3 regions of the Alloalcanivorax dieselolei B5 genome follow, and region 3 is predicted to be linked to each of the others. Evidence: predicted binding sites of a transcription regulator. Region 3 holds the regulator's gene; each other region holds the start of a gene.
The links. Region 3 encodes LexA, which represses DNA repair genes until DNA is damaged. Its sites were predicted from a motif close to TACTGTNTANNTANACAGTA; they were not measured.
Positions count from the first base shown of each region.

Region 1: ruvC (crossover junction endodeoxyribonuclease RuvC) is a predicted target of LexA. The motif match lies at 1,861-1,880, and genes of this name have one in related genera.
Region 2: recA (recombinase RecA) is a predicted target of LexA. The motif match lies at 1,283-1,302, and genes of this name have one in related genera.

Region 1 is NC_018691.1:3,598,689-3,601,960, reverse strand. Features, by position in the region: gene aspS (aspartate--tRNA ligase) at 1-854, shown strand, start outside; gene B5T_RS15990 (YebC/PmpR family DNA-binding transcriptional regulator) at 959-1,690, shown strand; gene ruvC (crossover junction endodeoxyribonuclease RuvC) at 1,944-2,462, shown strand; gene ruvA (Holliday junction branch migration protein RuvA) at 2,459-3,061, shown strand; gene ruvB (Holliday junction branch migration DNA helicase RuvB) at 3,145-3,272, shown strand, end outside.
Region 2 is NC_018691.1:3,434,852-3,438,123, reverse strand. Features, by position in the region: gene B5T_RS15330 (8-oxoguanine deaminase) at 1-303, shown strand, start outside; gene B5T_RS15325 (DUF5062 family protein) at 333-569, opposite strand; gene B5T_RS15315 (CinA family protein) at 769-1,248, shown strand; gene recA (recombinase RecA) at 1,427-2,464, shown strand; gene B5T_RS15305 (regulatory protein RecX) at 2,433-2,933, shown strand; gene B5T_RS15300 (IS110 family RNA-guided transposase) at 3,015-3,272, opposite strand, start outside.
Region 3 is NC_018691.1:1,964,747-1,968,018, reverse strand. Features, by position in the region: gene B5T_RS08920 (cyclic nucleotide-binding domain-containing protein) at 1-411, opposite strand, end outside; gene lexA (transcriptional repressor LexA) at 830-1,444, shown strand; gene B5T_RS08910 (DUF1499 domain-containing protein) at 1,801-2,199, shown strand; gene B5T_RS08905 (TatD family hydrolase) at 2,202-3,026, shown strand; gene B5T_RS08900 (glutaredoxin family protein) at 3,126-3,272, opposite strand, start outside.

The DNA of each region.
Region 1 (3,272 bases), 1.6 Mb from region 3:
TGGAATTCAAGGTGTTCGCCGGCCCGGCCAAGGATCCCAAGGGGCGGGTGGTGGCGCTGAAAGTGCCCGGCGGCGCCGATCTGTCCCGCAAGGAAATCGATGAATACACCAAGTTCGTCGGTATCTACGGCGCCAAGGGGCTGGCCTATGTGAAGGTCAACGACCTGGCCGCTGGCGCCGAAGGGCTGCAATCCCCGATTCTCAAATTCCTCACCGAGGACGCCATCAAGGGCATCCTGGAACGGACCGGGGCCGCCACCGGCGATCTGATCTTCTTCGGTGCCGACAAGGCCAAAGTCGTCAATGAAGCGATCGGCGCGTTGCGGGTCAAGGTCGGCCATGAGCGTGGTCTGGCCGAGGGCGACTGGAAGCCGCTGTGGGTGGTGGACTTCCCCATGTTCGAGGAAGAAGACGGCCGCTATTATGCGCTGCACCATCCGTTCACCATGCCCAAGTGCGACCCCGAGGAACTGAAGAGCAACCCGGAAGGCGCGCTGTCGCGGGCCTACGATATGGTGCTCAATGGCACCGAACTGGGCGGCGGTTCCATCCGTATTCATCGCCCGGACATGCAGCAGACCGTGTTCGAGGCACTTGGCATTGACGAACAGGAAGCGCGCGAGAAATTCGGTTTCCTGCTCGACGCACTGAAATACGGTGCACCGCCCCACGGCGGTCTGGCCTTCGGCCTGGACCGCATGGTGATGCTGATGACCGGCAGCGACTCGATTCGTGAAGTGATTGCTTTCCCGAAAACCCAGACCGCGGCTTGCCTGATGACCAACGCGCCTTCGCCGGTGGACAATCAGCAGCTGCGCGAAGTGGGCATCAGCGTTCGCAAGGAAAATAACTAAAGCGCTGACACGCTTGCACGCAACACGCGGGTACGCTAAAAACGCGGGCCTCGCGTAACGGCGTGCCAGCGTGCCGGCGTGTTGCGTGCAAGCGGAGGTTTTTCATGGCAGGTCATAGTAAATGGGCCAATATCAAACACCGCAAGGCGGCCCAGGACGCCAAGCGCGGTAAGATCTTCACCAAGCTGATCCGCGAGATCACCGTGTCCGCCCGCATGGGCGGCGGCGAGATCAACGATAACCCGCGTCTGCGGGCGGCGGTGGACAAGGCGCTGACCAACAATATGACCCGGGACACCATCGACCGGGCGATCAAACGTGGCGCCGGCGGTGACGACAGCGCCAACATGGAAGAGATCACCTACGAAGGTTACGGCAAGGGTGGCGTGGCGGTGCTGGTGGAAACCATGACCGACAACGTCAATCGCACCGTGGCCGAAGTGCGTCATGCCTTCTCCAAGTTTGGTGGCAATCTTGGTACCAGCGGTTCGGTGGCGTTTCTGTTCACAAAGCGGGGTGAAATCTTCTTCGAGCCCGGCGTGGACGAAGAAAAGCTGATGGAATTGGCCCTGGAAGCCGGCGCCGAGGACGTGGAAGAAAACGACGACGGCAGCTTCCTGGTGGTGACCGCCCCGGATCGCAGCTTCGGTGACGTGGTCGATGCGCTCAAGGCGGGCGGCTTGGAGCCGGCGGATGCCGAGGTCACCATGCATCCATCCACCAGCGCGGAGATGGACGCCGACACCGCCGAGACCGTGGGCAAGATGGTCGACCATCTGGAAGATCTGGACGACGTGCAGAACGTCTACACCAACGCCGAGTGGTCGGAGCAATAACAGACGGCATTCACGCCTGCACGCAACACGCTTGCACGCCATGCTTGCCGGCCCAGTAGCGAGACGGGAAGGGCTGATTGCTCGGCAAGTCAGTCATCGCCGGTACGCTATTGCTTAGGGTTTTGCGTGCAAGCGTGTTGCGTGCAAGCGTGCTGGCGCCCATACGCTTGTACTGGACATAAGAACAGCGGAAAGGTTATATGAGGCAGGTAACGGCTACCTGCCTTTTTATTATGAGAATCGGCTGGACTCTATGACCATTTTGCTCGGTATCGACCCTGGCTCCCGGCACACCGGTTACGGTGTCATCGAGCAGCAGGGTAATCGCAGCCGCGCTTTGACCTTCGGCACCATCAGTACCCGCGGTGAGGACATGGCGCCACGCCTGGGGCAGATTTTCACCGGGCTGACCGAGCTGCTGACGCGCTTTCAGCCGGCGGAAATCAGTATCGAAAAGGTGTTCATGGCACGCAACGCGGATTCCGCGCTGAAGCTGGGTCAGGCCCGGGGCGCCGCGTTGGCGGCGCTGGTGCAAAGTGGCGCGCCGATATTTGAGTACTCCGCCCGCCAGGTGAAACAGGCGGTGGTGGGGAGCGGCGGCGCCGAGAAGGTTCAGGTGGCGGAAATGGTCCGGCATTTGCTGGGTTTGGACAAACGCCCGCAGGCGGATGCCGCCGATGCTCTGGCCATCGCCCTGTGTCATGCGCACATGCGCGTATCGCTGGCACGCATCGCCGGCGCCAGCGCGGTAAGACGAAGACGGATACGATGATCGGACAACTCAAAGGACAACTGCTGGACAAACGGCCGCCCTGGCTGCTGCTGGATGTGGGTGGTGTTGGCTACGAAGTGGAAGCGCCGATGACGGTGTTCTATGACATGCCGGAAGTCGGGGCGTCGTTGACACTGCATACCCATTTCGTGGTTCGCGAGGATGCCCAACTGCTGTACGGCTTCAACAGCCGTTATGAGCGCGAGCTGTTCCGCAGCCTGATCAAGGTCAACGGTGTCGGCCCGAAAATGGCGCTGGCGATTCTCTCCGGCATCGAAGCGGATCGGCTGGCCGCCTGTATCCGTGATCAGGACACCAGCTCCCTGGTGAAGGTGCCGGGTATCGGCAAGAAAACCGCCGAGCGTCTGGTTATCGAGATGTCCGATCGCCTGGACAAGCTGGAAGGCGCGCCGGCGATGCCGTCGGGGCTGGTGTCCCAGGCCGGCGCCAATGGCGTTCGTGACGACGCGGTGGCGGCGCTGGAAGCTCTGGGCTATCGCAATAAGGACGCGGTGGCGGCGGTGGCCCGCGCGGCGGAGGCCGGGGAGGAGACCAGCGAAGGTCTTATTCGCCGGGCTCTGCGTGGTCTGGCAAAGTGATGTCCTGTAAAGAGTGATGCCCCCGCACCATAAAGGGTGCTGCTCTGGCTCTATTGCTCTATTAGAGAAGGTGTAATGTCACCATGGACAATGATCGCCTGATTTCCTCCGGCGCTTCGGATCCCCGGGAAGAACAGCATGACCGGGCGATCCGGCCCGCCAATCTGGCCGATTACAACGGGCAACCCAAGGTCCGGGAGCGGCTGGAAAT
Region 2 (3,272 bases), 1.5 Mb from region 3:
CTATCGGCCCGGGAGGCGCTGACCCTGGCCACCCGTGGCGGCGCCCGCTTGCTGGGCCGGGATGACATCGGCCATCTGGCACCGGGGATGAGCGCGGACTGGGTGGCGGTGGATATGAATCACCTGTCCTTCGCCGGCGCGCAGCGGGACCCGCTGGCGGCGCTGGTAATGTGCGGGCCCTTTCTGGCCAGTCAGGTCATGGTCAACGGTCGGATGCGGGTCCGGGATGGGCAACTGCTCGACACGGAACCGGCGGTGCTGATACGGGAACACGCCCGGGTCATGACGCGTCTGTATCAGTGACGCCTCTGTATCGGTAGTGTGAACAGGCCCTAGGGCTGTTTCGACGCCCAGATCGCCAGCTTATGCTGGATCGACTGCTGGGACACCTGATCCTCCGGCAGCGGCTGGATGACCTTGTCATGAACCAGCAGACGATAAATGTATTCCAGCTTCAGTGCCGCGGAATCGGTGGGCTCGAACTCGACCACGCCCCGCTTTTCGCCGTACTCCATGCCGAGCGCGATGGCTTTCTTGACCCATTCCTTCTCATTCTTGAGCTTTTTCATGATGACTCCGAAGGCCAGGGGCTACTTACGGCCCAGAGTAACAAAGCCGATGGAAGGATGCCCTTTGTTTCCCTTCGGTTTCGGGGCGTCAGTCCGTGAACCGGAGGCCGGTTTGCTGGATCAGCGGTGGGCAGGGTCGGCAAAGTCGGCCATCATGGATGGCGATTTTTTTGATCTTCTCTGAACATCAGGAGTCACCATGACCATATCCGAGCAGGTCACTGCATTGGCCGACACCCTGCGCGAACGGGGCCTGCGCGTGGCCACCGCCGAGTCCTGCACCGGCGGCGGCATCGCCCGCGAAATGACGGAGTTGGCCGGATCCTCGGATTGGTTCGAATGCGGCTTCGTCACTTACTCCAATGAGGCCAAGCAGAGCATGCTGGGTGTCTCGGAAGCGATTCTGGCCAGCGCCGGCGCGGTCAGCGAAGAGACCGTCCTGGCCATGGCCCGGGGCGCGTTGGGGCGTTCACGGGCGGATCTGGCGGTGGCGGTGAGCGGCGTGGCGGGGCCCGGCGGCGGCAGCGCCGATAAGCCGGTGGGCACGGTGTGGATCGCCTGGGCGCAGCAGCCGGACTGGGCCCGCGCCGAGCGATTCCTCTTCGACGGTGATCGTGGGCAGGTCCGGCATGCTACCATCGCGGCCGCCCTGGAAGGGCTGCTGGCCCGCCTCGAATAAGGGGGGTTGCAGTGGCGCGGGACAGTGTCCATAATGCTGTCCTTATAGACAGTGCTGATCAAAGGGGCAGGCAACGGGAAGCTCGCCGGCCAACGGTCAGCAGGCTCTCGCCGGGGCACAAGCGAGTCAGCGGCAAGGCCACGGCACTATCAAGGAATAAACGGACAGGGGTCATTCAATGAGCGATAAAGGTAAAGCACTTTCCGCGGCGCTGTCGCAGATCGAGCGACAGTTCGGCAAAGGTTCAGTGATGCGCATGGGCGACCGCAAACGCGAGCGCATGCCCTCCATCTCCACCGGATCCCTGGGCCTGGATATCGCCCTGGGCATTGGTGGTCTGCCCAAGGGCCGGATCGTGGAAATCTACGGTCCGGAATCTTCCGGTAAAACCACGCTGACCCTGAGCGTCATCGCCCAGGCGCAGCGTAAAGGCGCTACTTGTGCCTTCGTCGACGCCGAGCACGCGCTCGACCCGGATTATGCCGAGAAGCTGGGCGTCAACGTGGACGACCTGATCGTGTCCCAGCCGGACACCGGTGAGCAGGCGCTGGAAATCACCGACATGCTGGTGCGCTCCGGCGCGGTGGATGTGGTGGTCGTGGACTCCGTGGCGGCTCTGGTGCCCAAGGCGGAGATCGAAGGCGAAATGGGCGACACCCATGTGGGCCTGCAGGCCCGCCTGATGAGCCAGGCGCTGCGTAAGATCACCGGTAACGTGAAGAACGCCAACTGTCTGGTGGTGTTCATCAACCAGATCCGCATGAAGATCGGGGTGATGTTCGGCAACCCGGAAACCACCACCGGCGGTAACGCGCTCAAGTTCTACTCCTCCGTGCGTCTGGACATCCGCCGTATCGGCGCGGTGAAGCAGGGCGACGAGGTGACCGGTAACGAAACCCGGGTCAAGGTGGTGAAGAACAAGGTATCGCCGCCGTTCAGGCAGGCCGAGTTCCAGATCCTCTACGGCCAGGGCATTAACCAGCTCGGTGAGGTACTGGACCTGGGCGTACAGCAGGGACTGGTGGACAAATCCGGTGCCTGGTACGCCTACCAGGGCAACAAGATCGGTCAGGGCAAGCAGAATGCCTGTGAATACCTGGCGGAGCATCCGGAAGTGGCGGGCGCCATCGAGCGGGAAATCCGGGCACGCCTGCTGGGAACTCCAGCGGAGGAGAGCGCCGAAAATGTGGCCCAGCCAGAGTCCACGGAAGAGTAAAGGCGGCGACCCGACCCCCGCCGATGCCGCCCAGGGGCGCCAGCATGCGGTCAGCTTGCTGGCGCGCCGGGATCACTCCCGCCACGAACTGCGCGCCAAGCTGACGCGCAAGTTTGGCGCGGCGCCTTGGCTGGACGAAGTGCTGGCGTGGTGCGAGGAGCAAGGTTTCCTGGATGACCGGCGTTTCGCCGGTTTTTTTGTCCGTTCAAGAATCGAACGGGGGCAGGGGCCGCTGCGCATTCGCGCCGAGCTGCAACAGAAAGGAGTGGGGGAGGCGCTGGTTACCGAGGCATTGGGCGAGGCCGAGTGCGACTGGTTCGCCCTTGCCTCCGAGGTCCTGGGCCGGCGCTTCCGGCACCCGCCAGCGGACCAGAAGGAAAAAGCCAAACAGCTGCGTTTTCTGCAGGGCCGAGGCTTCGATGCCGAGCAAAGCTTCCACGCCCTGGATCAGCAGCGCGAGCAGGACTGAGCCAAAGCACGGACCTTGAAGGCCCGCATTCACAGTCCGCTACGAAGCCACTGTAGGAGATTCTATGGTGTCCTGCAATGCTTAAAAGAGCTTTGCGGGGCAATATTCTTGTTGCTGCTTCATCAGGGTGAAGGCGGTGCGGGCGATCTTCCGGGCCAGGATCACCAAGGCTTGGGTGGTGTGCAGTCCCCGATCCCGATAGCGCTGATAGAAGGCGCGCCAGACCGGGTGTCGAGAGGCACTCATGGCGGCACAGTGCAGCAGTCGCCTGACCTCGGTATCCCCTTGCTTGGTCAGCTTACGCTTGCCTGTGAGTTTACCAGAGTCACGCACTCGGAC
Region 3 (3,272 bases):
CACCCGCGGCTCATCGAAATCGGCGAACGACAAGCGCGCCAGCACCGCCGGTTTCGCCCGGTCTCCCTCCGCCACTTTTTCCGCCACCTTCAAGGTGGCGCTGCGCGGCGTCGCCAGCAGCAGGGACAAAGCGCCAAACACCTCCCCCGGAGACACCCGGTACACCACTGGCGGCGGTGTGCCCTCACCAAGCACCCACAGCTCTCCACGCAGCAAAAAATAGAGCCCGCGGGCCTCGGCTCCAGCCTGAATCACCACCTCGCCCGGCGCGGCTTCAAGAATCCGGGTCCCGGCCAGCAGCAAGGCTCGCTGGTCGGCATCGTCACGGGACACTTCATTGAAAAACGGCACGCCGGAAAGTAACGACTCCACCCGCGCCTGCTGAGAACGTTGCCACTCGGCCTGCTTCATTTCTCCCCCAATCGCCGCAGCCCCACCATTCGCTGAAATGGCTGCTGTAGGAGCTTGCCCTGCAAGCGAATTCTTGGAATGCAGCGCTATTCGCTTGCAGGGCAAGCTCCCACAGTGGCTCCGTAGCCCCTCCGCGGGAAGCGGCTTTAGCAGCGAATACAGCGGCACGATGACGCCTCCCCCCCGGGAAGCGCCGAGCGCATAGCCTAGCTTGGATGGCCGTGCAAGGCGAGCGGAGAGCGCCTTGCAACAACATCGGGGATGACAAAAACACTGGACATATTATACTGTTCGTATTATCAGTATTCCATTCCCGTCGCCGCAGGGTTTCGCGACGGAACGGAACAGGCGTCCGCGGCGCCGCACCGTCTCAATCCGAGCCGGATACCGCCGCGCCCGGCCACCACAGGAGACCGACATGAGCAGCAAACTGACCCTCCGCCAGCAGCAGGTGCTGGATTGCATCCGTGACTCACAGGCGGACACCGGCATGGCCCCCACCCGGGCGGAAATCGCCGAACGCATGGGGTTCCAGTCCAAGAACGCCGCCTCCGATCACCTGCGGGCGCTGGAGCGCAAGGGCTATATCCGCCTGCACAGCGACCGCTCCCGCGGCATTCAGCTTTTGGAGTCCGCTCTCGGCGACGAGGACGAATTGCCAGTGGTGGGCAAGGTGGCCGCCGGCACCCCGATCGAGGCGGTGGAAAACGTGCAGCGCACGGTACCGGTGCCACGCGGACTGTTTCGTCAACGGCCCACCTACCTGCTCAAGGTGCAGGGGGACAGCATGATCGACGCCGGCATCTTCGACGGCGACCTGATCGCCGTGCGCAAGAGCGAAACGGCCCGTTCCGGTGAAATCGTGGTCGCCCGTATCGGCGAGGAGGTGACGGTGAAGACACTGCGGCTGAACAAATCCGACGCCACTTTGTTACCGGCCAACGAAGACTACGAACCGATCCAGGTGCCCGCGGATCAACTGATCATCGAAGGTGTGTTCGTCGGCCTGATCCGTGATCCGAACTCGCATTAAGTCGCCCCCGAAGAGACAAAATGCATTAGTGCCGGTTAGACTACGCACGCATTTGCGTTTTCTCCATGGCACCTGTGGTCCTGTTGTCGCCACATTGATGGCCAGGGAATGAAAGGCCATGACCTTCCGTAGACGCCATGGAGGCACCATGGGAAGCACCATGAGACGGAGCCTCCATGAACAGGACGGTCAGGACCAAGGATAAGCACAGTGATAACGGCGACATCAGTCGACGTGCCAGGGAGGGTCGGGCGTCCCAGCGGATGCCAAGCGCCGGGGGCGCATCACGGGTTCTCTCACGGCATGTCCGCCGTGTTCTCTGTGCCTGTGGTTTGTTATTGCTGAGTAGCTTTGCCATGAACGATACCCGTTTGCTAGCGCCCTGCCCGTCCTCGCCCAATTGCGTGTCCAGCCTGGCCACGGATGAACGGCATCGGGTGGAACCTCTTCCCGGCTACGCCGATCGTGCCGGCAGTCTCAAACTGCTGAGCGACGTGCTGGCCACCCTGCCCCGTGTCAGTTTTGAGCAGGTTGGGCCAGCCCGCTTGCAAGCCCGTTTCACCAGCCGCGTGCTTCGCTTCGTTGATGACGTCACTTTCTATGTGCACGAGAATGGCGGTATTGAAGTGCGCTCCGCGTCCCGGGTCGGATACTACGATTTCGGCGCCAACCGGCGCCGGGTGGAGGACCTGCGTGAGCGGCTTGAGGAACGGCTGGGCGACCTGACACCGGTTCAGGGGCAAGGCGCCGGATGAGCATGCCGGGATCCACTGAGTGTGAATGGGCGGACATCGGCGTCAACCTCACCGATCGCCAGTTCGCTGACGACCGTGAAGCGGTACTACAACGGGCCCGGCAGGCCGGCGTCAACCGCCTGCTGCTGACCGGCACCAACGTCGAGGAATCCCGGCAAGCGCTGGCGCTGTGCCAACGCTACCCCGATCAGGGCCTGCTCTGTACCGCCGGCCTGCACCCGCATAGTGCCCGCTTCTGTAACGACGAGGTCCTGTCGGAATTACGGGAACTGCTGGAGCAACCGGCGGTGGCGGCGGCTGGCGAGATGGGCCTGGACTTTAATCGGGATTTCTCCCCGCGCCCGGATCAGGAAAAAGCGTTCGAAGCGCAGCTGGCACTGGCCGCCGGGCTGAACAAGCCGGTGTTTTTGCATCAGCGGGACGCCCATGATCGCTTCCTGCCGATGCTCAAGGCCTGGCGGGACCGTTTGCCCGCTGTCGTGGTGCACTGTTTCACCGACCAGCGCCGGCCCCTGTTCGACTACCTGGACCTGGATTGCTTCATCGGCATCACCGGCTGGGTCTGCGACGAACGGCGCGGCCGGGAACTGGCCGAACTGGTGCCGCACATTCCCGGCAACCGGCTGCTGCTGGAAACCGACGCGCCTTACCTGTTGCCACGGGACCTGCCGGAGCCTCCGGCGAAAAAACGACGCAATGAACCCTGCCTGCTGCCCTGGATCGGCGAACGGGTGGCGACCCTGCGGGGCGAAACGACGCAAGCCCTGGCCCAGCAAACCCTGGCCAATACTCTGGCGTTTTTGCAGCGGGATTGGCCGGCGGCCTAGTAGCCGCCGTGGGGGCTTAAATCAAAATCCAATTCGCTTGCAAGGCAAGCTCCTACAGCGGCCTTGTAGCACTCTCCGAATTCATTTCTCCAAGCCCCCTCAGGCCAGCCGTTCCCCCATCAGAAACGCACGCACGTCCAGCAGTCCGAATGGCCAGGCCAGTTCCTGATCCCCCCGGCGCAAGACCGGGATCCGCTCACCGTACCGGGCGATCAAATCGTCGTCCTCGGCGATGTCGACGGCCTC